3 regions of the Pseudoalteromonas sp. NH0006-46 genome follow, and region 3 is predicted to be linked to each of the others. Evidence: predicted binding sites of a transcription regulator. Region 3 holds the regulator's gene; each other region holds the start of a gene.
The links. The regulator sigma-54, encoded in region 3, starts transcription at its own class of promoters, with help from an activator protein. The targets are predictions, from matches to a motif close to GTTGGCACGNNNNTNGNNT.

Region 1: the regulator sigma-54 is predicted to act here: its motif matches at 3,035-3,053, upstream of glnA (glutamate--ammonia ligase).
Region 2: the regulator sigma-54 is predicted to act here: its motif matches at 2,612-2,630, upstream of AC27I2_RS07205 (DUF1328 family protein).

What each region holds. Positions count from the first base shown of each region.
Region 1 covers NZ_BAAJML010000002.1:61,650-66,712, forward strand. The annotation lists gene glnL (nitrogen regulation protein NR(II)) at 1-853, opposite strand, end outside; gene AC27I2_RS05125 (DUF4124 domain-containing protein) at 937-1,458, opposite strand; gene glnA (glutamate--ammonia ligase) at 1,573-2,979, opposite strand; gene typA (translational GTPase TypA) at 3,486-5,063, shown strand, end outside.
Region 2 covers NZ_BAAJML010000002.1:516,136-521,198, forward strand. The annotation lists gene AC27I2_RS07185 (aspartate kinase) at 3-1,211, shown strand; gene csrA (carbon storage regulator CsrA) at 1,312-1,503, shown strand; gene AC27I2_RS07195 (YcxB family protein) at 1,555-2,022, opposite strand; gene AC27I2_RS07200 (hypothetical protein) at 2,156-2,347, opposite strand; gene AC27I2_RS07205 (DUF1328 family protein) at 2,399-2,572, opposite strand; gene AC27I2_RS07210 (OadG family protein) at 3,096-3,341, shown strand; gene oadA (sodium-extruding oxaloacetate decarboxylase subunit alpha) at 3,351-5,063, shown strand, end outside.
Region 3 covers NZ_BAAJML010000001.1:248,217-253,279, reverse strand. The annotation lists gene lptC (LPS export ABC transporter periplasmic protein LptC) at 1-330, shown strand, start outside; gene lptA (lipopolysaccharide transport periplasmic protein LptA) at 320-856, shown strand; gene lptB (LPS export ABC transporter ATP-binding protein) at 853-1,578, shown strand; gene AC27I2_RS01110 (RNA polymerase factor sigma-54) at 1,648-3,147, shown strand; gene hpf (ribosome hibernation promoting factor) at 3,174-3,461, shown strand; gene ptsN (PTS IIA-like nitrogen regulatory protein PtsN) at 3,466-3,918, shown strand; gene rapZ (RNase adapter RapZ) at 3,938-4,783, shown strand; gene AC27I2_RS01090 (HPr family phosphocarrier protein) at 4,827-5,063, shown strand, end outside.

The DNA of each region.
Region 1 (5,063 bases), on a different contig from region 3:
TAGGAGCCTTACCCGGGCGGCGATGCTGATGATTTATTCGTGTTTTTATTTTTATCTCACCACCATCAATAAGCGCCTGCTGAGCATTACGAACAATATTCAAAACAACTTGTTGTATTTTGCTCTGATCAATAAACACATCAGGGATACTAGGATCGTAGTCTTTTTTCAATTCGATATTTGTACAATTATCGAGTGTGCTTAACTTCACAACCGACTCTAACGCTTGGTGTATATTAACGTAAGATTTTTGCGGAAGCTGATTAGGCCCTAAAAGTCTATCTACTAATTCACGTAACCTGTCTGCTTGCTCTATAATGAGCTCAGCGCATTGATTTCTTTCTTGCTGATCAACCTCATATTGCAATAACTGCGCCGCTCCGCGGATTCCACCCAAAGGATTTTTAATTTCGTGTGCTAAGCCTCTTATTAAATTGCGTGCAGCTTGGTATTGGTGCATTTGATTTGAGGCCTGATCGTGTTTTATTTCGTCGTCTGTTTGGCGACACTCTAATAAAATATAAGCAATCCCTTTAAAGTTAATTCGTCTTGAATTAACGCTTACTTTGGCATGGCGAGAATCGCTAAACACCACGTCAGCTCTGTGTTGTTGGCAATCAACACCATCAATTAATGAAAACTGCGCTATTCGTTTTAAGTCAATTGAATGGTAATTAAAAAGGGTATCAAAGGGCTGTTTCAATAAGCGTTTAGTAGCCAGCCCAAGTAACTCACTGGTACTGGTATTTGCATAAACAACCGTAAAGTTTTTATCGAGAAGCATGACCGACGTTGTTTGATTTTGCCATATGGCATCAAGTAATTCAGGGCTAAAATTTTCGTTATTAATCATGTATGCACCATTTTAGTGCGCAGGTGTTTGCAGGCCAGGTTTTATCTAAAATGAGCTGCTGCGCCTAAGTATTAAGTTTTGCTTTAATTGCCATGGGTTTTGCCTTTTCTGCGCATATTAAATATACGAGGCTCGCTCACAGCGATAATTTGGTTTTTCTCGTTAAACAGCCTCAGTTGAAGCATGTGTTCACCGGCTTCAACATCAGCAATTGCAAATACGGAGTTGTTTATTGCAGGGCCGTTTGCTTCTCCATTAACAAGCAATTGAATGGTATACCCTGTTTTAAAGCTCGGGATTACCCGGCTGGTGACGTATATTGTTCCGGTATTTTCATGAATGGTTTGATTGTGCTCAGGTGACGTAATGGCAATACCAAACCCTGTTTTTTTAGTATGGGATTGGCTGCTGAGAGTCGCTATATCTTTAGCGGGTATAGTTAAACTTTGGCTAGAGAGTTTGACCTCTGTAGCACCTTTACGCGGTGTATCTGAAAACACTAAAACGCCATTTTGATCCTTCCAAGCGTAAATTCTTTTTTCACCCGCATAACCATAATTACTTAATCCTAAAGTAATCATTAGCAATAAAATCTTACTATTCACACTGCTACCCTGCAATTTTTATGATGGCTTAACTTTAGTGGAGTTTGATTTAATTTACCATTAAAAAAGCCCGCTTAGCGGGCTTGAGAACACACATTCTTTTACAGTGTTAAATTAACAGCTGTAGTACATTTCAAACTCAACTGGGTGAGTTGTCATGTTAAGCTTTTCAACTTCTTGACCCTTAAGTGCAATGTAAGCATCAATTAGGTCATCAGTGAATACACCGCCTTGAGTTAAGAACTCACGGTCAGCACTTAGTGCATCGAGTGCTTCACCAAGTGAAGATGCAACTTGTGGAATTTCTGCTGCTTCTTCTGCTGGTAAGTCATATAAATCTTTATCCATTGCATCGCCAGGGTGGATCTTGTTTTTGATACCATCAAGGCCAGCCATAAGCATTGCTGAGAAAGCAAGGTATGGGTTAGCTGTTGGATCTGGGAAACGTACTTCAATACGACGACCTTTCGCAGATGGTACCACTGGGATACGAATTGAAGCAGAACGGTTACGTGCAGAGTATGCAAGCATTACTGGCGCTTCAAAGCCCGGTACTAAACGTTTGTACGAGTTAGTTGATGCGTTAGCAAATGCGTTAATAGCTTTAGCATGCTTGATAATGCCGCCAATGTAGTAAAGCGCCTCTTCAGATAGGCCGCCGTACTTATCGCCTGCAAACAAGTTTACACCGTCTTTAGCTAAAGACTGGTGACAGTGCATACCAGAACCGTTATCACCAACAATTGGCTTAGGCATAAATGTAGCTGTTTTTCCGTATAAATGAGCCATGTTATGAATAACATATTTCATCTCTTGGATTTCATCCGCTTTTAAAACCATGCTGTTAAAACGCGTTGCAATTTCGTTTTGGCCAGCTGTTGCTACTTCGTGGTGATGTGCCTCTACCACTTGACCTAGTTCTTCAAGCACTAAACACGTGGCTGAACGCCAATCTTGTGAAGAATCAACAGGTGAACAAGGGAAGTAACCGCCTTTAACACCTGGACGGTGACCAGTGTTACCGCCTTCGTAATCTTTATCTGAGTTCCATGCCGCTTCAACAGCATCAACTTTGTACATTGAACCAGACATATCTGATTTGTATTTAACATCGTCGAAAAGGAAAAACTCTGGCTCTGGCCCAAATAACACAGTATCTGCGATACCTGTAGATTTCATGTACTCTTCAGCACGTTTTGCAACAGAGCGTGGGTCACGCTCGTAACCTTGAAGTGTAGAAGGCTCTACAACGTCACAACGTACAATTAATGTCGTTTCTTCAGTGAATGGGTCAAGTTTTACTGATTCAGCAACAGGCATTAATACCATGTCTGATTCGTTAATGCCTTTCCAGCCAGCAATTGAAGAACCGTCAAACATTTTACCGTCTTCGAAAAAATCTTCATCAACTTGGTGATGAGGAATAGATACATGTTGCTCTTTACCTTTTGTATCAGTAAAGCGTAAATCAATGAACTTAACGTCATTTTCTTTAATAAAATCTAAAACCGATTGTGACATGTGTCCTCCAACTATTGGGTTTTATTATTGCTGCATAATTGCTTTGGGATTTATTAAGCTGATTTTGTGCCATTTTTATAACTCTATGTTTATAGGTTAAAAAAACTTAGTTGCTACAATGTGGGGCATAAAATGGCACCAACATGGTGCGGTTAAGTTCCACTTTGGTGCAAGCTGTGCACGCTCTATTTTGTTGTTAATTTAATCGCTCGAAATCAGCATAACCTAAATGTAAAAGAGTGCCAAAAATATCGTATAAATAGTGTAAACTGCATTTTTGAAAAAATAATGACAATTTATTTCATATAATTGTCATATATAAAACAGATACTTAGTAAAAGTATTGAGAAAGTTTTGAAAATTGTATTGGATAAACTTTCATCCATGTCATTAATGAGGGATAATATGCGCCCTTTTAAATCCTATGCTTGGACATCTCGTGAAAACGCAGATGAGTGCGTAGATCTTGCAGGATCATTGAGAATTTAATTTCTCTGAGTAAATATATGAGCATCGAACAGTTAAGAAATATAGCGATTATCGCGCACGTTGACCACGGTAAAACAACTCTGGTTGACAAACTACTTGAGCAATCAGGTACATTAGAAACACGCGGCGGTAACGAAGAGCGCGTGATGGACTCAAACGACATTGAGAAAGAGCGTGGTATTACCATTTTAGCTAAAAACACAGCTATCTCTTGGAATGATTACCACATCAATATCGTAGATACCCCGGGACACGCCGATTTCGGTGGTGAAGTTGAACGCGTACTTTCGATGGCTGACTCAGTATTATTACTTGTTGATGCTCAAGAAGGTCCAATGCCACAAACGCGTTTCGTAACGCAAAAGGCATTCGCGCAAGGCTTAAAGCCAATCGTCGTTATCAATAAAATTGATAAGCCAGGTGCACGCCCTGATTGGGTTATGGATCAAATCTTTGATTTATTCGATAACCTTGGCGCAACTGACGAACAGTTAGACTTTAAAGTAATCTACGCATCAGCTATCAACGGTTGGGCAACATTAGATTTAGACGAGCCATCAGACAACATGGAACCTATGTTCAAGATGATCGTTGATGAAGTATCACCACCGGATGCAGATCCTGAAGGTGACTTCCAAATGCAAATCTCTCAGCTTGATTACAACTCGTACAAAGGTGTAATTGGTATTGGCCGTATTAAGCGCGGTTCTGTTGCGACTAACCAACAAGTGACGGTTATCAGCGCTGACGGCACGACTCGTAACGGTAAAATTGGTTCAGTACAAAGCTACTTAGGCCTTGAGCGTATCGATACTGATAAAGCTTATGCTGGTAACATCGTTACTGTAACAGGTTTAGGCGAGCTTAAGATTTCAGATACGCTTTGTTGTCCTAACAACGTTGAAGCATTACCACCACTAAGTGTTGATGAGCCAACAGTAACAATGACGTTCTCTGTAAATAACTCTCCGTTCTGTGGTAAAGAAGGTAAGTTTGTAACATCACGTAATATTCGTGAGCGTTTAGACAAAGAATTAGTACACAACGTAGCACTTCGTGTTGCAGATACAGATAACCCAGATAGCTTCCGCGTATCGGGTCGTGGTGAATTACACCTAGGTATCTTAATTGAGAACATGCGTCGTGAAGGTTACGAGCTAGCTGTTTCTCGTCCAGAAGTAATCTTACGTACTGTTGATGGTGTGTTAGAAGAACCGTATGAAACACTAACGATTGACTGTGAAGAAGAGCACCAAGGTTCTATCATGGAGCAAATTGGTCTTCGTAAAGGTGAGTTAACTGACATGGCACCAGATGGTAAAGGTCGTATGCGTATGGACTTTATGATCCCAAGCCGTGGCTTAATTGGTTTCCAAACTGAGTTCATGACATTAACGTCAGGTTCTGGCTTACTTTACCATACGTTCGATCACTACGGTCCGCACAAAGGTGGCGAGCTAGGTGTTCGTAAGAACGGCGTAATGATTGCTAACGCAACAGGTAAAGCACTTACTAACGCATTATTTAACTTACAAGAGCGCGGCCGTTTATTCATCGGTCACGGTGTTGAAGTTTATGAAGGTATGGTTATCGGT
Region 2 (5,063 bases), on a different contig from region 3:
AAGTGGCGTTAATTGTACAAAAGTATGGCGGCACGTCGGTTGGCTCAATAGAGCGAATAGAAGCGGTCGCCGACCTTGTTGTTAAAACTAGGCAACAAGGTCATCAAGTGGTTGTGGTGCTCTCGGCTATGTCGGGAGAAACCAACCGCTTAATTAATCTTGCCAAACAAATAGATTCCCGTCCAAGCAACCGAGAACTCGACGTGCTAATTAGTACCGGCGAGCAAGTATCGGTTTCTTTATTGGCTATGGCTATAATCAAACGCGGCCACTCAGCCGTAAGCCTGCTTGCCGATCAAGTTAATATTCAAACCGATAATATGTTTGGTAGAGCCCGCATTACAGACATTGCAGCTACGCGTTTAAAGCATGAACTTGAGCATAACCGTATTGCTATTATTGCCGGGTTTCAGGGGCGTGATGTTGAAGGCAATATAACAACCCTTGGCAGAGGCGGCACTGATACGTCGGCGGTAGAAATAGCCGCGGCTATAAAAGCCGACGAATGTCAGATCTATACCGATGTTGATGGCGTATATACTACAGATCCTCGGGTTGAACCTAACGCACGAAGAATGAGTAAAGTGACCTTTGCTGAAATGCTAGAGTTGGCAAGCTTAGGTGCTAAAGTATTGCATATTCGTTCTGTTGAGGCGGCGGGTAAACACAATGTTCCACTAAGGGTGCTTTCGAGCTTTAATCCCGATGAAGGGACATTGATTACGTTTGAGGAAAACGACATGCCAAGTAAAGTTGTTTCGGGTATTGCATTTAACGCAGATGAGTGCTTAATTAAGTTACAGGGTGTACATAGTGGCACTCAAAATCTTGTAAAAATATTGAAACTTTTTGCTGATAACGGCATCGAAATAGATATGATTAATCAAGTTAATCATATCTTTGAAAAAATAGACTATGCTTTTACTGTGCACTCGAATGACTACCTGCAAGCACTTGAATTACTAACCGAGAAAAAGGTGTCCTTAGGTGCTGAAAATATAAGCGGGATAACAACCATAGCAAAAGTATCTGCTGTTGGTATGGGCATGAAATCGCACTGGGGTGTTGCTAGTTTATTTTTTGATGCATTGGCGCAGGAAAATATTAACGTGGTTTTAGTGTCTACTTCAGAGATTAAAATCTCTGTTTTAATAGATGAAAAGTACCTTGAGTTGGCAGTTCGTGCATTACACAAAGCATTTTTAACGTAAAGTAGATAGATAGTGAGTTTTTACTTACTTTTTAGTCTATTTTTCATTAATATGGATAAGCGGAATCTTATAATTTTAATTGGAACATGGGAGCAAGAGAATGCTAATACTAACTCGTAGAGTAGGTGAAACCCTTATGATCGGTGACGAAGTAACAGTGACCGTTTTAGGTGTTAAAGGAAATCAAGTTCGAATTGGTGTAAACGCACCAAAAGACGTATCAGTGCATCGTGAAGAAATTTACATGCGTATACAAGCTGAAAAGTCTAACCCTAATCCGGGCAATGCTTAATCAACACGTATACCTAGCTAAATAAATTATTTAGTTAAGTCAAAAAGCCACTCATTGAGTGGCTTTTTTGTTTATAAAATCGAGCATTTCATCTGTGAGTATTTGCTTTGAAATATATTGCAGGCTGTTTTTATTTTTAATTAACACGCCCCGTGGCGTTTCAATTACCTCAGCGATGTCTTGCCAAGCTAGTTGGTAGCTTTTGTAATGGTTTGCCGATTTAATGCCTTCATCATCAAAAGTGAGTGTAACCTCAGAACCTGATGCTCGGCTAAACATTTGTCTGGTCACCCACCATGGCCTGCGGTAATAAAAAGCAACGCATTCAAGCACAGCAACCATGATCAAAAATGTTCCTAAATAATGATCAGCTAAACCGTAAATGCTAAATAAACCAAGCGAGACTAACAGTACCAGTAAAAAGTACTTAGGTTGTGCGCGTTTGCTGTAAGGAAGTGACTCGTCAAAGCATTCGTAAAAGTAGGGTTTATCAAGTGTGTAGGTGGTTGAAAATGACATAGTGCCTTGCTTTAAAAATCGTTTTATATATTTTAGCAAGTTCGCTTATAAATGAGCAGCTTTATAATGCGTGCATTTATTTTAGGCACAAAAAAACGGCTTAAGAGCCGTTTTTTTAATAATATACTAACGATTAACAGTTAGTTTCTTCAGCGTTTACGCCTTCTTTCACTTCTTCGCACGTATCTTCAACAGAATTTTGTACATCTGTTACTACTTCATCGATACGTTCACCGGCTTCTTCTGCGTTGTTATCTTGACAACCCATGATGAAAAAACTTGCGAAAAGACCAATTAGTGCTGCTTTTAAAGTTGTAGAGTTCATAATGTAATTCCTTGTAAATAAATAAAATTGTAGTGTTAGTTGAGTATATGCCTACCTGGGCGATTTACCACGTAGCGCACCCGAAACTAACGAAATAACTAAAAGTACTATAAAAATAAAGAATATAATTTTTGCTATACCAGCTGCGGCACCTGCTATGCCACCAAAACCCAACACTGCAGCGATTAAAGCAATAACTAAAAATGTGATTGTCCAGCGTAACATTGTTTTCTCCTTGGTTATCAAATTTGTACACAATAGTTAATGCCAGTACTGTGCCATAATGTATTTTTGTTTTATATCAGTATCTTGCGTGTTTTTGTTTGTTTTTTGACTTTGTTAAATAGGTAACTTTTACGTTGGGTTGTGTAACTTATTCACACACAAGTATAGGTTGCAATTTAAAGATGCTTAAAAAAGCCTCTCTTGGTAAGACCAATTAACAAGTTTGTTTTTTTCTACACATTATGAGTGATTTTAGGTTCAGTAAAGTACGGGGAATTCGGCTTTGTTAAAAATTCAGCTATAGCTTATAAATATAGTGAGTATTTTTTGTGTGTATTATGGGGTGTTGATGGGTAAGGGTTTTTACTCTGGTTAATAAATTTGGTTATATGTTATTTTTATTTTAATTGGTTTTACCAATTTACAATGGCTAGACAAAGATATTTGTTTTGTTATTATCTAGTGAATAAATATTTAACTAAATCGACTTTTTATTTTCGATATGGGTTTCAAGGGGAGAAAAATGGATATAGGTGCTGTACTTACAACCGCTGGTAGCTTAATGCTGACAGGTATGGTTGGAGTGTTTGTCTTTCTTTCGATATTAATTGGCGCAGTTACAATAATGTCTAACTTAGTGGCGCGTTTTAGCTCTGCTGAAGTTGCGACTCCAGTTAAGTCACCATCGTTTAAATCTCAAGGTGTGCCAAATGAGCACATCGCTGCTATTAGTGCTGCCATTGCTCAGTACAAATCAAATAACAAATAAGGGGCACACATGGCTAAATTAAAATTAACAGAATTGGTTCTTCGTGATGCGCATCAGTCATTACTTGCCACGCGTATGCGCTTAGGTGACATGCTACCGATTGCAAGTAAATTAGATGATGCAGGTTACTGGTCAATTGAATCGTGGGGCGGTGCGACCTTTGATTCTTGTATTCGTTATTTAGGTGAAGATCCGTGGGAACGTATTCGTGCGCTTAAAAAAGCGATGCCAAATACTAAGCAGCAAATGCTATTACGCGGTCAAAACTTATTAGGTTACCGCCATTATGCTGACGATGTTGTTGAAAAGTTTGTTGAGCGCGCACACAAAAACGGTGTTGATGTGTTTCGTATTTTTGATGCAATGAATGATGTACGTAACCTAGAAACAGCCATTAAAGCGGCTGTTAAGGTGGGTGCTCATGCTCAAGGTACTATTTCGTATACGGTAAGTCCTGTTCATACACTTGATATGTGGTTAACGCTAGCCAAGCAATTAGAAGAGCTGGGTTGTCATTCAATTTGTATTAAAGATATGGCGGGTTTGTTAAAGCCATATGACGCAGAAGAGCTTATAAAAGCGCTGAAAGAAACAGTGTCGATTCCAATTGCTATGCAATGCCATGCTACAACAGGTTTAAGTACTGCTACGTACCAAAAAGCGATTGATGCAGGTATTGATATGCTTGATACCGCTATCTCGTCTATGAGTATGACTTACGGTCACTCAGCAACAGAAACCATTGTAGCAATTGTTGAAGGTACAGCGCGAGATACTGAGCTTGACTTAAACCAACTTGAAGAAATTGCAGCTTACTTTAGAGATGTTCGTAAAAAATATGCAGCGTTTGAAGGGAGTTTAAAAGGCGTAGATGGACGTATTTTACTCGCTCAAGTACCAGGTGGCATGTTAACTAACATGGAAAACCAACTTAAAGAGCAAGGTGCCGCTGATAAGCTTAACGAAGTACTACTTGAAATACCGCGTGTACGCGAAGACTTAGGCTTTATTCCTCTTGTTACACCAACATCACAAATTGTGGGTACTCAAGCTGTACTTAATGTGCTGACAGGTGAGCGTTATAAAACTATCACTAAAGAAACCGCAGGCGTTTTAAAAGGCGAATATGGTTTAACACCAGCTCCAATGAATAAAGAGCTGCAAGAGCGCGTACTCAATGGCAGCGACGTTATTACGTGTCGCCCTGCTGATAACATTGCTCCTGAGCTGAAAACACTTGAAGCTGAGCTATTAAAAGAAGCACAAGAGCAAGGTTTAACGCTTGCTGAGGATAAAATAGACGACGTACTTACTTATGCGTTATTCCCACAGGTTGGTTTAAAATTCATCAAAAACCGTAATAATCCTGATGCATTTGAACCGGTACCAAGCGAAGAAAATAACACAAGTAAATCGCCAGCCAAGTCATCAGCAAGTAGTAATAGTGTTAAGGCTGAGCAATACAGCGTTAAGGTAGACGGTAAAGTTTACGACGTTGTCGTAGCGCAAGGCGGTGAACTTAAAGAGGTCACATTAAAAGATTCAGAGCATTTACCTCAGTCTGCTTCAGTGGCTTCGGGTGAAACGCTAAATGCACCTTTAGCAGGTAATATTTTTAAAGTTAAAGTGAAAGCGGGTCAGGTTGTAAACGAAGGTGATGTTGTTGTGATTATGGAAGCCATGAAAATGGAAACTGAAGTACGTGCAATGCATACAGGTACA
Region 3 (5,063 bases):
TTTACCTTTTTTGATAAACCCATTTTTACGCTTTATAACGACAAACAAACGTGGCGAATTAACGCTAACGAAGCAACACTATACGAAGGCAGACAATTAATACTAGAAGGTAACGTTGTTGCTAGTAACTTAACTGATAACGCAATGATAGATAAAATAAATGCTGATAATATTCAGGTAGATATAAAATTACTAACGATGCAATCAGAACAACCTGTCATTGTTACAGGACCCAATTTAAAGATCACCGGTAAAGGCCTCGAAGCCGATTTAAAAACCGAAGTGATAAAACTAATTAACCATACGCGAACTATTTATTATGACCAATAAACTATTAACACTCTTTATTATTCCAACATTTATACTTGCACTCGGTGCAAATGCTGCTGAACCAACGGCGCCACTTGCTGCAAATCAAATTTCTATTAGTGCTGATAAGCAAGAAGGTCAACTGAAAGAAAATGTAGGTATATTCGAAAAAAACGTTGAAATTATTCATGGCGACAGAAAAATTACCGCTGACCGCCTAGAAGTGCATAAACGCGATGAATTGGGTGATAACAAGCAACTGTTAATTGCTACAGGTACACCCGCTTATTTTGAAGAAAAACAAGCCGACGGCACAATAATGAGCGCCAGCGCTAATGAAGTTAGATACGATGTTTCTAAACGTTTTTTAACATTAATTGGAAATGCACAGGTCTCTCAAGCTGGGCAAAAAATGAATGCAAAAAGCATTACCTACGATATTGAGCAACAACTCATTAGCGCCGAAAAAGATGAAAGCTCAACGGATCGCGTGCACACCATTTTAGTACCTGTGGAGCCAAAAAAAAGCGATAAAGGTAAGCCATGAGTACATTAAAAGCAGAGCTATTAGCCAAAAGCTACAAAGGCCGAGAAGTAGTTAAAAATGTAGGCTTAGAAGTTAAAGCCGGCAGCATTGTGGGCTTACTTGGTCCTAACGGTGCCGGTAAAACCACCACGTTTTATATGATTGTAGGCTTAGTCCCTAGCGATAAAGGTAAAATATCTATCGACGAGAACGATATTACTCTTTTACCTATGCACAGTCGTGCTAGATTAGGCATTGGCTACTTGCCGCAAGAGTCGTCTATATTCAGAAAGTTAACCGTGTATCAAAACTTAATGGCTATTTTAGAAACTCGAAAGGAGCTCACTAAGCAAGCCAGAGAAGATACACTTAATAATCTATTGGATGAATTTAGTATTCAACACATTCGCGATAGCAAAGGTATGGCACTATCGGGCGGAGAGCGTCGCCGAGTAGAGATTGCACGTGCTTTAGCTGCAGATCCAAAGTTTATTTTATTAGACGAACCGTTTGCCGGCGTTGACCCTATTTCAGTGTTGGATATTAAAAAAATTATTGAACACCTTAAAAACCGTGGTATTGGTGTATTAATAACAGACCATAATGTAAGAGAAACCCTTGATGTTTGCGAAAAAGCCTACATAGTTTCTCATGGGGAACTGATTGCTTCTGGTACCCCTGAACACGTATTAAACGATAAAACTGTACGCGATGTATATTTAGGCGAGCAATTTAGGCTGTAACATTTACGCCTTATTTGTATGCATCTGCTAGTATTAATTATAACAACTTAAAAGGATTGTTAGAGATACATGAGGCAATCACTACAGCTGCGCATGGGCCAGCAACTTACAATGACACCTCAGTTGCAACAAGCTATTCGCTTGCTGCAATTAAGCACATTGGATCTTCAGCAAGAAATACAAGAAGCGCTCGACAGCAACCCATTACTTGAGGTTGAGGAGCAAGACTATGCCGATGACCTTGCAGGCAAAAATGAGCAAAAAGCAGATAATGATGAAGTGACAGTAAGTGCATCTGCAGATGAAGCCCCCAGTGAGTATGAACAAGACAGTGGTGAAGCCCTAGCAAAAGATACCGTCAGTGACGACATGGCAATGGACGTTAGCTGGGATGAGTACATGAGTGCCGCCCCAGCATCGTCTTCAGGCCCCATGCCTGAAGATGAGTCTATTTATCAAGGTGCATCGACTGAAACCCTTCACGAATACTTAATGTGGCAATTACAACTAACGCCATTTAGCCCTACGGATGAAGCGATTGCTATTGCAATAGTTGAAGCCGTGGACGACTCAGGCATATTAACCCTCAGCTGTGAAGAAATTTTAGAGAGCTTTAATCAAGATAACGACGATGACGTTGAGGTTGAACTTGATGAAATTGAAGCCGTTTTAAAGCGTATTCAATTATTTGACCCTGTTGGTATTGCAGCACGAAGCTTACAAGAATGTTTGTGTATTCAGTTAAATCAATTTGATAAAGGCACCCCTTTTATTGACGAAACAAAAATGATTTTAACCGAGCACATAGATTTGTTAGCTGCTCGCGACTACCGTACATTAATGAAAAAAACGAAGCTCAAAGAAGATGAGCTTAAAGAAGTAATGACACTTATTCATACGCTTAACCCAAAGCCTGCAGACACAATAGTGCGAGAAGAGTCTGAATATGTAATACCAGATGTGTCAGTTAAGAAAATTAAAGGCCGCTGGGTTGTTGAACTAAACCCAGACAGCATGCCAAAAATTCGTGTGAACAGCCAATATGCTGCAATGTCGCGTACAGTTAAGTCGAGCGGTGATAGCCAGTTTATTCGCTCACATTTACAAGAAGCTAAATGGTTTATTAAAAGTTTAGAAAGCAGAAACGACACACTTTTAAAAGTAACTAACTGTATCGTAAAACAACAACAAGGCTTTTTTGAACACGGTCCAGAAGCCATGAAACCTATGGTTTTAAATGATGTAGCCGAAATGGTAGAAATGCACGAATCGACAATTTCGCGCGTAACGACTCAAAAGTACATGCACACACCGCGTGGAATATTTGAGCTTAAATACTTTTTCTCAAGCCATGTAAGCACGGAAAATGGTGGAGAATGTTCATCCACAGCGATACGAGCACTTATCAAAAAATTAATCGCAGCAGAAAACTCAGCAAAACCATTGAGTGATAGCAAAATTGCGGATATATTGGCTGAGCAAGGAATTAAAGTAGCAAGACGGACAATCGCAAAATACCGCGAATCTCTTGCTATTCCACCGTCAAATCAGCGAAAGAGCCTGATCTAAGACGCTAAACAAAGAGGGTAATGCTTATGCAACTAAATTTAACTGGTCGTCATGTAGAACTAACTGATTCATTAAGAGACTATATAAATACCAAATTTGCGAAGCTAGAAAGGCACTCTGATCATATTAATAATGTTCATGTCATTCTTGATATAGAAAAATTAAATCAAAAAGCAGAAGCAACTATTCATGTAAGTGGCGCTGAATTATTCGCATCCACTGAACATCAAGATATGTATGCAGCGATTGATTCATTGATTGATAAGCTTGACCGTCAAGTAATTAAACACAAAGAGAAGCTTGCTCGACACTAATATGATGAAACTAAGTTCACTTATATGCCAGGACTGCAGCAAAGCTGCGGTCCTTTTTAATAGTAAAAAAAGAATTTTAGAATTTATTAGCGAGCTTGCTCACGATAAATTACCGTATTTGTCTCAACAAGATATTTTGGGCGCTTTATTAACTCGCGAAAAGCTAGGTAGCACAGGAATAGGAAGAGGCATAGCTATTCCACATGGTCGAATGAGCGGCGCACAAGAACCTTTAGCATTAGTATTAGTAAGTGAAACACCGATTAACTTTGATGCTATAGATAATCGACCAGTTGATATTTTTGTTGCACTCATCGTACCTGATGGTGATAACCAGCAACACTTAAAGACGCTAGCGACGATAGCTGATAAACTAAAAAACAAAGAATTTTGCAAACAGCTACGCTGTGCTAAATCGGACGCCGAGCTGTATCAAATTATTGTTGACCAATCGTAATAAATTTAAAGGGTGATTAATGGAGTTGATTATCATAAGTGGCCGTTCTGGTTCTGGTAAGTCGGTTGCTTTACGCGTTGTTGAAGATCTAGGTTATTATTGCGTAGATAACATCCCTGTAAATTTATTACCTTCTTTGGTAAGAAGCGTTTCTGATAACTACGATAAAATCGCCGTTAGCATCGATGTGCGAAACTTGCCAAAAGAACAAGATGAATTTAATCACATTATTGAATATTTACCGGGTTTTACAAAACCAACACTATTTTATTTAGACAGTGAAGATCAAACATTAATAAAACGTTTTTCAGAAACAAGACGTTTGCACCCTCTATCAATCGATTCGCTTCCGCTTGATTTAGCCATAAAAAAAGAAAAAGAACTACTTGACGTGCTAACTACTCGTGCCGATTACATGATAGATACCAGCGACTTGAGTGTTCATCAACTCGCTGAATCGATTCGTGAAAAAATATTAGGTAAAAAAGACAAGCAGCTGATTGTCACATTTGAATCATTTGGTTTTAAACATGGTATACCTAAAGAAGCAGACTACGTATTTGATGCACGTTTTTTACCTAACCCACATTGGGAGCCTGAACTAAAACCACTCAATGGTTTAGACCAGCCAGTAAAAGATTATTTAGCTAGCCACAGCATAGTTCAAAAGTTCACATGGCAAATACAAACTTTTGTGCAAACCTGGTTGCCTCATTTAGAACGCAATAACCGTAGCTACTTAACGATTGCTATTGGTTGTACTGGCGGACAACATCGCTCTGTATATTTAGCGCAAACAATTGGTGAAAGCTTTGCAGTTACACACCCTAATGTAAAAATACGCCACAGAGAACAAGAAAAATAATTTATATAAACTAATAACCTGTTCAGCTTTGATAGAGTAATGTATGCGCATAGAAGACACTTTTTTAATACAAAATAAATTAGGGCTACATGCCAGAGCCGCGACAGTATTGGCTCAACTTGCTGTTAAATTTGATGCTTCAATCACTTTATTTCAAGATGACAAAGAAGCTGCTGGTGATAGTGTATTAGCACTGATGCTTCTTGAAAGTAGCCAAGGTAAAGAAGTTAAAGTGGTATGTGAAGGACCTGATGCAAAACAAGCTTTAAATGCCATTGGA